DNA from 4 places in the Serratia sp. D1N4 genome. Region 4 is predicted to be linked to each of the others. Evidence: predicted binding sites of a transcription regulator. Region 4 holds the regulator's gene; each other region holds the start of a gene.
What was found. The regulator CRP, encoded in region 4, controls carbon source genes, mostly activating them, when cyclic AMP is high. The targets are predictions, from matches to a motif close to ATGTGANNNNNNTCACAT.
Positions count from the first base shown of each region.

Region 1 (3,128 bases), 2.5 Mb from region 4:
CAGAATATGTGTCGATTACCGATGATGAGGCGCTGGAAGCCTTCAAAGAGCTGTCGCGCCACGAAGGCATTATCCCGGCGTTGGAGTCTTCCCACGCCTTGGCCTATGCGCTGAAAATGATTCGTGAAACGCCAGAGAAAGAACAAATTCTGGTGGTTAACCTGTCCGGCCGCGGCGACAAAGACATATTTACCGTTCACGATATTCTGAAAGCTCGGGGAGAAATCTGATGGAACGTTACCAGCAGCTGTTTAAACGCCTGGAAGGCAACAGAGAAGGCGCGTTCGTGCCATTTGTCACCCTGGGCGATCCTAACCCAACGTTGTCGCTGCAAATCATCGATACTCTGGTGGAAAACGGTGCCGATGCGTTGGAACTGGGGATCCCGTTCTCCGATCCATTGGCGGATGGCCCTACCATCCAAGGTGCTGCCCTGCGCGCTTTCGCCTCTGGCGTAACGCCAACCCACTGTTTCGAAATGTTGGCGGCAATCCGCCAGAAACACCCGACCATTCCCATCGGCCTGCTGATGTATGCCAATCTGGTGTTTCACAAAGGCATCGACGTCTTTTATCAGCGTTGCGCAGAGGTTGGCGTGGACTCAGTGCTGATCGCCGACGTACCGTTCGAAGAGTCGGCACCGTTCCGCGCGGCGGCAACGCGCCACGGCATCGCGCCGATCTTTATCTGCCCGCCGAATGCCGACGACGATCTGCTGCGTGAGATCTCTTCTCATGGCCGCGGTTATACCTATCTGCTGTCACGCGCTGGGGTCACCGGCACGGAAAGCCGGGCGCAATTACCGCTGCATCATCTGGTGAACAAACTACGGGAATACCATGCGGCACCGCCGTTGCAGGGCTTTGGTATTTCTGAACCTTCGCAGGTAAAAGATGCGCTGCAATCTGGCGCTGCCGGGGCGATCTCCGGTTCGGCGATTGTCAAAATCATCGAACAAAACCAGACACAACCCGCAGAGATGCTGGCCAAGTTGGGTAAATTTGTTCGTGAAATGAAAGCGGCTACCCTCGCCTGATCCCCTCATTCACCGGGTGCAACAGTTGTGCCCGGTAACAGGTGCGTTCAGAGTAGGTTTGTAAAAACGATAGGCGAATCAAATACTACAAGGGGAGGCACCAGGCGGTGCCTCCTCTGCAAAACTACATCAGAAACGGTAACCCGCCCCGAACATAAATACGATCGGATCCAGACGCGTATCAATATTTTGATGTTGATCACCAGCGTCAAAGCGGACTTGAGTTTCGATATTCATCCACCACACCGACATGTTCAACATCCAGTTCTTATCCAGGTTGTAATCCAGACCAGCCTGGCCCGCTACGCCCCAAGAGTTTTTCAGATCCAGATTGCTCAACCCAGCACTCTTACCATAGTCATTGAATTTTTCATCAAAGAACATGGTGTAGTTAAGGCCAAGACCCAGATAAGGGCGCAGTTTGTCCTGCTTGTCACCAAAATAGTACTGTGCCATCAGCGTCGGTGGCAGATGTTTAATGGTAGCGATATCGCCGTTTACAGCGCTGCCTTTCAGGGACACTTTGTGGCTGAACGGCGTTGCTGCCAACAGTTCAACACCAATATTGTCCGTGACCATATAACCGAAGGTCAGGCCCAACTGAGTATTATTGTTGGCACCAAACGATCCCTGACCAAGAACATTATCCGAGCCCGCGTTTGGACGCACGGTTGCGGTGCCCGCACGGAACAAGAAATCACCTGCCTGATGCGCACTTGCCAACATGGGCGCCATCATAGCCGCCAATACCACCAGAGTTGTCTTTTTCATTATCCATTCCATTTGTGTGGTTTACAGTCTCGACGAATATACCTATTAACGGGTATTTATGATCCAATCGAGATCACATCTTATGTGTAAAAATTTAAATTCATACCAAAAACAAGGATATCTAAGCCACTAATAAATCAAGAATTGATCTAAATCAAAAAAGGCCGCTTGTTGCAAAAATGATACGCACTTAAATTTCAGTTGCTAAAGAAATGGTTGCTGAGTAGTTTCGTCATTCATGTTGGTTTTGGTTCGTGCCCGCAAGGAATCAGTGAGCAATCAAGATGAGCGAAATTCAAAATCCCTGTGTCAGCTGCGGCGCATGCTGCGGCTATTTTCGAGTGTCATTCTATTGGGCCGAAGCGGAAGACGGCGGCGGCACCGTTCCTCTATTGGTTACCGAGCCATTACCCCCTTTCCTGCGCTGTATGCAGGGCACCAATAGCCGATCCCCACGCTGTAAAGCGCTGCAAGGTGAAATCGGTCAGGCTGTCTTCTGTTCGATCTACCTTAACCGACCAAGCCCGTGCAGGGAGTTCGAGCAGTCTGGGAACAATGGCTTGCATAATGAGGCCTGCGATCGCGCCCGTGCAGGTTATAACCTGCCGCCGCTGCTATTACTGGTACCGAATAGGCTAATCGCCGAAGAAATAGGCGCTGTGCAACTCACGGGGTGCCACAGCGGCACGGAACAAGGTACAATTACCCACTGATTTATCTCTGTTCTCGACGCCAAGGAGTCTGCATGCCTATCACGGCCAACACGTTGTACCGTGACAGTTTTAACTTTTTCCGTAATCAATTGGCCAGCATCCTCTTGCTGGCTCTGTTGACCGGGCTCATTTCGGTGCTGCTCAATCAGGCTTTCAGCCCTGATGTTGAGCAGTTGAAACTTTTGAGTGCGACGGAAAGTGATTTTACCTCGACCGCCGGTATGGGAATTCAGGAAATCATTCAGCAAATGACACCAGAGCAACAAATGGTGTTGTTAAAAGTCTCTGCTGCCGCGACGTTTTCTGCCTTGGTAGGTAACGTATTGCTGGTGGGTGGGATGTTGACACTGATCCGCTTGATTTCTCAAGGTGCGCGCACCAGTGCACTGCGCGCTATCGGCATCTCTGCGCCGCAACTGCCGCGTTTGCTGTTGCTGCTGTTTGTCTGCACCCTGCTGATCCAGCTCGGTTTAACGCTGTTCATCGTGCCCGGCGTAATCTTGGCGATATCATTCTCGCTGGCACCGGTGATTTCGCTTGCTGACAACAAAGGCGTACTTGCCTCAATGAAGTTGAGCTGCAAGCTGGCCTTCGCCAACGCTCGCGTG
Region 1 covers NZ_CM137274.1:2,520,921-2,524,048, reverse strand. The annotation lists gene trpB (tryptophan synthase subunit beta) at 1-230, shown strand, start outside; gene trpA (tryptophan synthase subunit alpha) at 230-1,036, shown strand; gene ompW (outer membrane protein OmpW) at 1,166-1,807, opposite strand; gene ACX1CU_RS10990 (YkgJ family cysteine cluster protein) at 2,092-2,520, shown strand; gene ACX1CU_RS10985 (YciC family protein) at 2,553-3,128, shown strand, end outside.
Region 1: a site for CRP is predicted at 1,950-1,967, ahead of ompW (outer membrane protein OmpW). Genes of this name have one in related genera too.

Region 2 (3,128 bases), 2.2 Mb from region 4:
AATCGGTCAGCACCCCGGTCACTAAACGCCCGCTCATCCCGCCAATGGAGTTACCACTGATGTACAGCCCCATTGAAAAGGCGACAAAGCTGGGGTGAATCTCCTCACTCAGATAGGTCATGCCAACTGCGGCTACGCCACTCAGTGAAAGGCCAATCAGGGCGCGCATGATTAGAATACTGTGCCAACTGGTCATGAACGCGCAAATTAGCGTACAGATCGCCGCCAGTAACAAGGCCACTACCATCACCGGTTTGCGGCCAACGGCATCGGACAGTGGGCCGGTGAACATCAGGCCGATAGCCAATAGTCCGGTCGAAAAGGAAAGCGAAAGGCTGCTTTCGGCGGGGGAGATGCCAAAGTCCTGCGAAAGTACCGGCAAGATCGGTTGCACACAGTACAACAAGGCAAAAGTGGCCAATCCGGCAGAAAACAGTGCCAAGGTGACGCGCGTAAATTGCGAGGTGCCACGTTCAATAAAGGGGTGTTTATTCAGCGTTGAGCGCCTGGCTTTGGGCACTTCATCGGGGGGCAGCGCTTGCGATGTGGTGGCCGCAGAACGCACAGGGGTTGTCACAGCATTTCCTTACCGGGTTCGGAAGAACAAAAACACGTCTTGATTCACAAAATGATAGGGAGAGGGCAGTTTTTTGTCTAATATATTAATCATTGTAATTGAGACTTTAAAAATATGAATATCGAACTCAGACACCTGCGCTATTTTGTCGCCGTTGCAGAGGAATTGCACTTTGGCCGCGCGGCGGAGCGGCTGCGCATGTCCCAGCCACCGCTGAGCCAGCAGATCCAGGCGCTGGAAGAGATGGTCGGCGCACGCTTGTTGGCGCGTAATAACCGCAACGTCGGGCTGACTCAGGCCGGAGAGATGTTTCTCAAGGAGGCCTATCAGGTACTCGATCAGGTTAATCGTGCGGCGGAAAGGGCAGCTCGGCTTGAGCGCGGTGAGATCGGCGAGTTGACGATCGGCTTTACCTCTTCAGCGCCGTTTATCAGCGTGGTGTCACGCAGCCTGCGGGCGTTCCGTCAGTTGTCGCCGAATGTGCATATCAAAATGCGTGAGATCAATACTAAACAGCAGCTTGAGCCTTTGTTGAACGGTGCGTTGGATCTGGGGGTGATGCGCAACACCCGTTTGCCGGATGCGCTTCAGCATCAGTTGCTGCTGCGCGAACCGTTGTTGGCGGTGGTGCCGAATGGTCATCCGCTCACTCATGTGGCGCCTGGCAAGTTGCGTTTCACCGATCTGGCGCAGGAACCGTTTGTCTTCTTTTCCCGTGAGGTCGGTACGGCGCTGTACGACGAAATTCTGGCGCTGTTGGCCAATGCCGGAGTTGCTCCTTACATTACTCAGGAAGTGGGCGAGGCAATGACGATTATCGGTCTGGTAGCCGCTGGGTTAGGGATTTCTATCCTGCCGACGTCATTTGGCCGGGTTAAAATTGATGGCGTCACCTATCTGCCGCTGGCTGAACCGGAGGCGATGACCGAAGTCTGGCTGGTACATCATCGTAACCGCCCAGTCACGGTTGCGGCCCAAACCTTGATGGAGCTAATGCTGAATCTGTACAAATAAGACGCGCTTCCAGGCTAAATGTCGGTGAATTTGTGCTGTTAATCACATAACGAATCAAATAGTTGACGCTGTATTCCAAAAGCCCCACCATAGCCCTTAGTCTTTATTTAGAAGCGCGAAAAATAGTAGGAGCAGGTTTGTGATTGCGGATGGGCAGCCTGGGCATATTGATCAAATCAAGCAAACTAATGCAGGGGCAGTTTACCGGCTGATTGATCGGCTGGGGCCTATTTCGCGCATCGAATTATCCAAACGCGCCCAGCTTGCGCCTGCCAGTATCACCAAGATTGTGCGTGAGCTGCTTGAAGCGCATTTGGTTAAAGAAACCGAATATCAGGAAATCGGCAGCCGTGGCCGCCCTGCGGTCGGGTTGGTGTTGGACACCGAAGCCTGGCATTACCTTTCTGCTCGTATCAGCCGTGGAACCATTACGCTGGCGCTGCGCGATCTCAGCAGCAAAATGGTGGTAGAAGAACTGCTGCCGCTCGATGCTGAACACCCCGACCCCTTACTGCAACGCATTGTGGGTGAAATAGACCGCTTTTTCATTCGCCATCAAAGCAAACTGGAACGTTTAACGGCGATCGCCATCACCTTGCCCGGCATGATCGATACCGCGTCTGGCGTTGTTCACCGCATGCCGTTCTACGATGTGCAAGAAATGGCGCTCGGCCCGGCGTTAGCAACGCTCACTGGGCTGCCGGTCTACCTGCAACACGATATCTGTGCCTGGACCATGGCCGAGGCGCTGTACGGTGCTTCGCGCGGTAGCATGAATGTGATTCAGGTGGTAATTGATCATAACGTCGGTGCTGGGGTGATCACCAATGGCCGTGTGCTGCATGCCGGTAGCCGCAGCGTAGTGGAAATTGGCCATACCCAGGTCGATCCTTACGGTAAACGCTGCTACTGCGGTAATCACGGTTGCCTGGAAACGGTAGCCAGTATTGAAAACATGCTGGAAATCGCCCAACAGCGCTTGGGGGGCTCAATGACGTCATTGCTGCATGGCGCGCCCCTGACCGTCGAATCCCTGTGCGATGCGGCTCTGGCTGGGGATCAATTAGCCAAAGATATCATTCTCGGCGTTGGGCATAGCGTCGGGCGCATTGTGGCGATCATGGTCAATCTGTTTAATCCAGAAAAAATCCTGGTGGGTTCGCCGCTAAATCGAGCCGCTGAGATCCTTCATCCGGCGATTGCTTCCTGTATCCGACAGCAATCTTTGCCAGCATACAGTGAGCATGTGCAGGTTGAATCCACACAGTTTTTCAATAAAGGCACCATGCCGGGTGCTGCGCTGGTGAAAGATGCGCTATACAACGGTTCGCTGCTGGTGAAACTGTTACAGGGCTAATGTAAATTCCTCCTATCAGAATTTCTTAATGTTTACCGCAAAAATATTGAGCTACCTCAAGCCCCTGTAAGTTCGCATCCCCTAGACTTTTCCCTGTCAGGCTACTCGCGCCGCGATCGGCGGCGATCCTTTTGTTAACGGAGCATTTCAGGGCAATCCATTCATGTTAAAGCGCTTATT
Region 2 covers NZ_CM137274.1:2,732,238-2,735,365, reverse strand. The annotation lists gene ACX1CU_RS11940 (MFS transporter) at 1-577, opposite strand, end outside; gene ACX1CU_RS11935 (LysR family transcriptional regulator) at 692-1,591, shown strand; gene mlc (sugar metabolism global transcriptional regulator Mlc) at 1,731-2,948, shown strand; gene bioD (dethiobiotin synthase) at 3,112-3,128, shown strand, end outside.
Region 2: a site for CRP is predicted at 1,622-1,639, ahead of mlc (sugar metabolism global transcriptional regulator Mlc). Genes of this name have one in related genera too.

Region 3 (3,128 bases), 2.5 Mb from region 4:
AGTTGAAATGAAAACTGCCCTGCTGTTGATTGATTTGCAAACCGATTTTTGCCCCGGCGGCGCACTGGCCGTTGCCGAAGGCGATCAAACCATCGCCATTGCCAATCAGGCCATCGAAGCCTGTTTAGCTCGGCATGAACTAGTGATTGCCAGCCAGGATTGGCACCCGGCCAATCATCGCAGCTTTGCGGTAAATTCTCATGCCACCGTCGGCACGCTTGGCGAGCTAGAAGGATTGCCGCAAGTCTGGTGGCCGGTACACTGCGTTCAAGGCACCCAAGGAGCCGCATTTCATCCGCAACTCCGGCAGCAAGCGCTGACTGCCGTGTTTCGTAAAGGTGAAAACCCGGACATCGACAGCTACAGCGCGTTTTTTGATAACGGCCACCGCACGCAAACAGCTCTCGATAGCTGGCTGAAATCTCAGGGGATCACCCATCTTGCCGTGATGGGCTTGGCGACGGACTATTGTGTGAAATTCAGCGTGCTGGATGCCTTGTATCTGGGCTACCAAACCATGGTGATCACGGAAGGATGCCGCGGCGTCAATTTGCAACCGGAAGATAGCAAACAGGCACTGCTAGAAATGCAGCAGGCTGGCGCACAATTAGTGACACTGTCACAGTTTATTCAGCGCTGATTGAGCGGGCGATATTCTGGGAATTACGGTGCCGACAATAATCACCATCTGGCCCAGACGTTAACTGAAATTTCATTACGCTAAAAAGTAAAGCAGCCAGGGCGATGCCAGCATCGCCCTACTTGAGAAGTTATTGCGGTTTCAGTTTGATCAGGGGCTCGGCAGCGAACTGCTGTTTCAGTTCCTGTTTGCTTTTCATCACAATCTGCCCATCGGTACCAATGCTCATATGTTGCGGATCGGCATTGTGCATCGACTGCCATAACATTACTGCTTGCAGGCTATTCTCTTTCTGTTCCGGCGTTAGGGCGACGCCGTCTGGCCATTTACCCAACTCCACCGCCTGCATCAACCGCTGGTAAATTTCTGGCGTCATGGCCGAAATCAGATCTTTCACTTCCATCAATGCGTTTCCTCACTCAAAGATGAATAATTAGCTGAATCGATTTTGTTGATCAATTTACTACTTAACCCGCCGTTTTCTCACCATTCTCACCATCGGTGAAACTCAAGGACGCTGAGTTAACGCAGTAACGTTCACCCGTTGGCTGCGGGCCGTCGGGGAATACATGCCCCAGATGTGCATCACAATGACCGCAGCGGATCTCGACCCGATGCATATTATGCGAGTTATCATCAAGATAAAGAATCGCATCATCAGAAACCGGTTGGTAGAAGCTGGGCCATCCGCAGCCAGAATCATATTTGCTATCGGAGTAGAACAGCGGTGCATTACAGCACAGGCAATGGTATACCCCTTCACGCTGGTTGTGCAGCAACTTGCCGGAATACGGTGCTTCTGTGCCACGCTCCTGTGTCACATAGCGTTGGATTTCATTCAGTTCCGTGGCTGGTTGGTTAGGGGTTGTCTCTTTAGCCATTTGTGCGATTCCCGGAATGTGGATAATATCAACGAAAACAATGAGTAATAATAACAAAAAATTAACACCGCTGCAGGCCTTTTTGGCCTAAACTGTACGGCATAAAGGTTACGCCGCAGCCATATGTGATCAAGATCACATATCTTGCACGTACGGACTTTATACTTAGCAGTTTGCCCCCATATCCTTGTGAGGACAAACGTGAATGGAATGTGCAATAAGCGTGCAAAACCGGCTCTGTGGTTTGATTTGCCGCAAGAATTGACACGATTCCGCTTGACGCTTGGTAAGGTTTTTGTAATTTTACAACCAACCTTTTATTCACTAACAAATAGCTGGTGGAATATATGACTATCAAAGTAGGTATCAACGGTTTTGGCCGTATCGGTCGCATTGTTTTCCGTGCTGCTCAGGAACGTTCTGACATCGAAATCGTTGCAATCAACGATCTGTTAGACGCAGAGTACATGGCTTACATGCTGAAGTACGACTCTACCCATGGCCGTTTCAACGGTACTGTAGAAGTTAAAGACGGCCACTTGGTTGTTAACGGTAAAACCATCCGTTGTACCTCAGAAAGAGATCCGGCTAACCTGAAGTGGAACGAAGTCAACGTTGACGTCGTTGCTGAAGCGACTGGTCTGTTCCTGACTGACGAAACTGCACGTAAACACATTACTGCAGGCGCTAAGAAAGTGGTTCTGACTGGCCCATCCAAAGATGACACCCCGATGTTCGTTATGGGCGTCAACCATAAATCTTACGCTGGCCAAGAGATCGTTTCTAACGCTTCTTGCACCACCAACTGCCTGGCACCACTGGCTAAAGTGATCAACGACAAGTTCGGTATCGTTGAAGCACTGATGACCACTGTTCATGCTACTACCGCAACTCAGAAAACCGTTGATGGCCCGTCTCATAAAGACTGGCGCGGCGGCCGCGGCGCAGCCCAGAACATCATCCCTTCTTCTACCGGTGCGGCTAAAGCTGTAGGTAAAGTCATCCCAGAACTGAACGGCAAACTGACCGGTATGGCGTTCCGCGTTCCTACTCCGAACGTGTCTGTGGTTGACCTGACTGCTCGTCTGGCAAAACCAGCTTCTTACAAAGAAATCTGTGCTGCTATCAAAGCCGCTTCTGAAGGCGAGCTGAAAGGCGTGCTGGGCTATACCGAAGACGAAGTGGTTTCTACCGATTTCAACGGCGAGAAACTGACTTCCGTATTCGATGCGAAAGCCGGTATCGCGTTGAGCGACACCTTTGTGAAACTGGTTTCTTGGTACGACAACGAAACGGGTTACTCTAACAAAGTGCTGGACCTGATCTCTCACATCTCCAAATAATATGGCATGATGTGCAGTTGATGACGAGGGCGACATTATTGTCGCCCTTTTTACTGGTTTTTTGCGGCGAAAAGAAGGCAATTTACGTGTACGAAAAAATCTTCACCCTACCCGTTACCGAACAAATCACCCCCTTTATCAGCCAGCGACAGTTGGATGAATTGCCGGTCGTGGTAGTTACCCACCCCAAAGTCCATGCCGCCATTACTTTACAGGGTGCACATTTGCTGGCCTGGCAACCCGACGGCGATGAGCCGGTGATCT
Region 3 covers NZ_CM137274.1:2,478,001-2,481,128, reverse strand. The annotation lists gene pncA (bifunctional nicotinamidase/pyrazinamidase) at 8-640, shown strand; gene ACX1CU_RS10785 (YeaC family protein) at 771-1,043, opposite strand; gene msrB (peptide-methionine (R)-S-oxide reductase MsrB) at 1,108-1,521, opposite strand; gene gapA (glyceraldehyde-3-phosphate dehydrogenase) at 1,869-2,864, shown strand; gene ACX1CU_RS10770 (D-hexose-6-phosphate mutarotase) at 2,951-3,128, shown strand, end outside.
Region 3: a site for CRP is predicted at 1,645-1,662, ahead of msrB (peptide-methionine (R)-S-oxide reductase MsrB). Genes of this name have one in related genera too.

Region 4 (3,128 bases):
CTTTTCCAGCGCCGCCAGCTCATTCTTCATACTGAAACGCGCTGAACGTCGGTGATAGAGAATATCGTTGGCCACGAGGCGCAAACGCCCGGCAATCACCTGGGCGTTGCGGCGGATAATCGCTTCGGCCTGGCTCTGCTCCACCAGTTTTTGCACTTCTTCTGGCTGATGCAGGCTGACGGTAATGTGTTCCTGCAGATCGAGTGCCACCTGGAAAGTGCGTTGCAGGCGTTTTTGCTCTTGGTTATTGGCATGGGGCAGGAAGTTTAACTGCTGATATAACAGGCTGATCAGATCCATGACTTTCTGCTGGCGTTGCAGCAGCGGCGGTAGTGCGGTTTCTGGATCGATGTGCTGGGTCAGCAGCGAATATTTGGCTTCGAAATAGTCTGCCAACTGGATATAGAGCTGGCTCAGGGATTCGCGCATCGGTTGCTCTTTCCACAGTTTGAACCAGAACCAGGTGAACAGCCCGTACCAGGCGGTGCCGACCAGATACAGCAGCGGTGCATACCAGATCGGCACGTGTCCGGCCATGCTGAGAGAAAAGATGGCAGCGACCAGCGCGGCGGGCAGCAGACGTGCGTGCAGCGGGCTGATTTCACCGCTGACGCCCAGCAACAGCGCCATCGCCAGCATCAGTAAGGGTAACGGGATATGCCACAGCAGCGCCTGTTGCAGCAGCAAACTGCTGAGAGCAAACAGGGAACCGCCAACGGCCAGACGTTTGAAAAAGCGTTTGTGCGGCGTGTCCAACCCGGCGATGTTACAGCAGGCAGGCACCAGAGAGAACAGCAGGCCGAGTTGCAGGTTGCCCATCAGCAGGAAGAAAACCACCGGCAGGCACAGCACCAGCGTTTGCCGCAGTGCATAGTTGACTTCCGGGTGGTAGATCAGGCGCCGCCACATGATGAATGGGGGAAGTTAAAAAAAACGGCGTATCGCTACGCCGTTTCTTCAATAATTAACGCGTGCCGTAAACGACAATAGTTTTGCCGTGGGCAGAAATCAGGTTTTGATCTTCGAGCATTTTCAGAATACGACCGACGGTTTCACGTGAGCAACCGACGATTTGACCAATTTCCTGGCGGGTAATCTTGATTTGCATGCCATCCGGGTGAGTCATGGCGTCGGGCTGTTTTGCCAGGTTCAGCAGGGTTTGTGCAATGCGGCCGGTAACGTCAAGGAAGGCGAGGTTACCCACTTTCTCTGAGGTGATTTGCAGGCGGTTTGCCATCTGCGCAGACAGGCGCATCAGGATATCCGGGTTAACCTGAATCAACTGGCGGAATTTCTTATAAGAAATTTCAGCCACTTCACAGGCTGTTTTCGCTCTAACCCAGGCACTGCGCTCCTGGCCTTCTTCAAATAATCCAAGCTCGCCGATGAAATCCCCCTGGTTAAGGTAGGACAGAATCATCTCTTTGCCTTCTTCATCCTTGATCAGCACCGCCACGGAGCCTTTCACGATGTAGTAGAGCGTTTCGGCCTTTTCACCTTGGTGAATCAGCGTACTCTTTGATGGATATTTGTGGATATGGCAATGAGACAGGAACCATTCGAGAGTCGGGTCTGTTTGCGGTTTGCCGAGAACCATTCGCTGTTATCCTCTGTTGTTATCGCTGCCTTGTATCACAGGGGTCAGAGTTCCCTGTAAAACGTGCTTATAGCCCGGTGTTTTATAGAGTGGCTATCAACAGGTTTTGAGGCATGTTATAGAAATACGCTTGTACCCTAGCATATTAACTTGCGCCAAGTGCTGCAAGCTACATTCTGTTAACATACCAATATAGGGTCCTTTCCTCGGACATTTCCCTGAAATCGGTGACCTGGAAAGAGTTCTTGCGGCTCTGTTTGTAGCACAGAGTGAGGCGGGTGTCTTGTGTTGTCTCGCTTCAGTATGATTAGCATCAGGTTCCGTTGCCAGTTTCTATGCGAAAGCGTACCCTGATTTTGAGAAATTAACTGGAGTGTACAAAATGCAGGCAAGAGTTAAGTGGGTAGAAGGACTGACATTCTTGGGCGAGTCTGCGTCCGGCCATCAGGTATTAATGGACGGTAACGCGGGCGATAAAGCACCAAGTCCGATGGAAATGGTGTTGATGTCGGTTGGCGGTTGTAGCGCCATTGATGTGATGTCGATTCTGCTGAAGGGCCGTAACGATGTCCGTGACTGCGAGGTAAAGCTGACCTCGGAGCGCCGTGAAGAAGCACCGCGTCTGTTTACCCATATCAACCTGCATTTTATCGTCACCGGCAAAGGGCTGACCGACAAGATTGTTGAGCGTGCGGTTAACCTGTCTGCCGAAAAGTATTGCTCGGTCTCGCTGATGCTGAGCAAAGCCGCCAGCGTCACCCACAGCTTTGAAATCTGTGAAGTTGCCTGAGTTACCAGCGGTAGCGGTGGCAGTGGTTACTCAATAAATGCAGAAAACGCCGCGCCGTAATGGTTAGCGGCGATTTTTGTGAGTGCAGCACGCAGTACTGCGCCTGCGGCAGGCTGTCGATCGGCAACGTCACCAGTTTTTGCTGCAAATGGAAAGGCGTGTTCATCGCCCGCGCAACAATGGTCAAATAATCCGCCTCCAACACCATATTCAATCCACATACCGCCGAATCTGAACGAATGGGCTTATTGGTTAATTGCTGATAAAAGCTACCGAGCACCGTTTGCAGTTGCTGGTAATAACCCATGTCGGTTTCTGGCAGCAGCCATTTGGCTCCGTGCAGTTGATCCAGTGATGTTGCCTGTGCCAGAGGGTGTCCTCGGCGCGCAATAATGCAAAACGGGGCTTTGAACAGCGGGGTACAGGTCAAATCTTGCAATGGCATGTCCGGGATCACCGTGCCGATGGCCAAATCCAATTGGCCTGTGTGCAACGCTGGCAACAGCGTGGAGATCTGTGCCTCACGGATCAGCAGATTAGCCTGTGGGGCGGAGGCCTTGAAGAGATCGACCAGTTCCGGGAGTACCGTCACGGCCAGTAGTGAGGAACAACCGATCGCCACGCTACCCTGCGAATGCTGGTTCAGCTGTTGGATCTCCTCGGTGGCGCGCTGTAATTCCTCAATCACTAATCGCATTCGCACAGCAAAAGTATGACCGGCTTCGGTCAGCGTCATCCCCT
Region 4 covers NZ_CM137274.1:4,971,437-4,974,564, reverse strand. The annotation lists gene ACX1CU_RS22415 (YccS/YhfK family putative transporter) at 1-909, opposite strand, end outside; gene crp (cAMP-activated global transcriptional regulator CRP) at 965-1,597, opposite strand; gene ACX1CU_RS22405 (OsmC family protein) at 1,980-2,387, shown strand; gene ACX1CU_RS22400 (LysR substrate-binding domain-containing protein) at 2,389-3,128, opposite strand, start outside.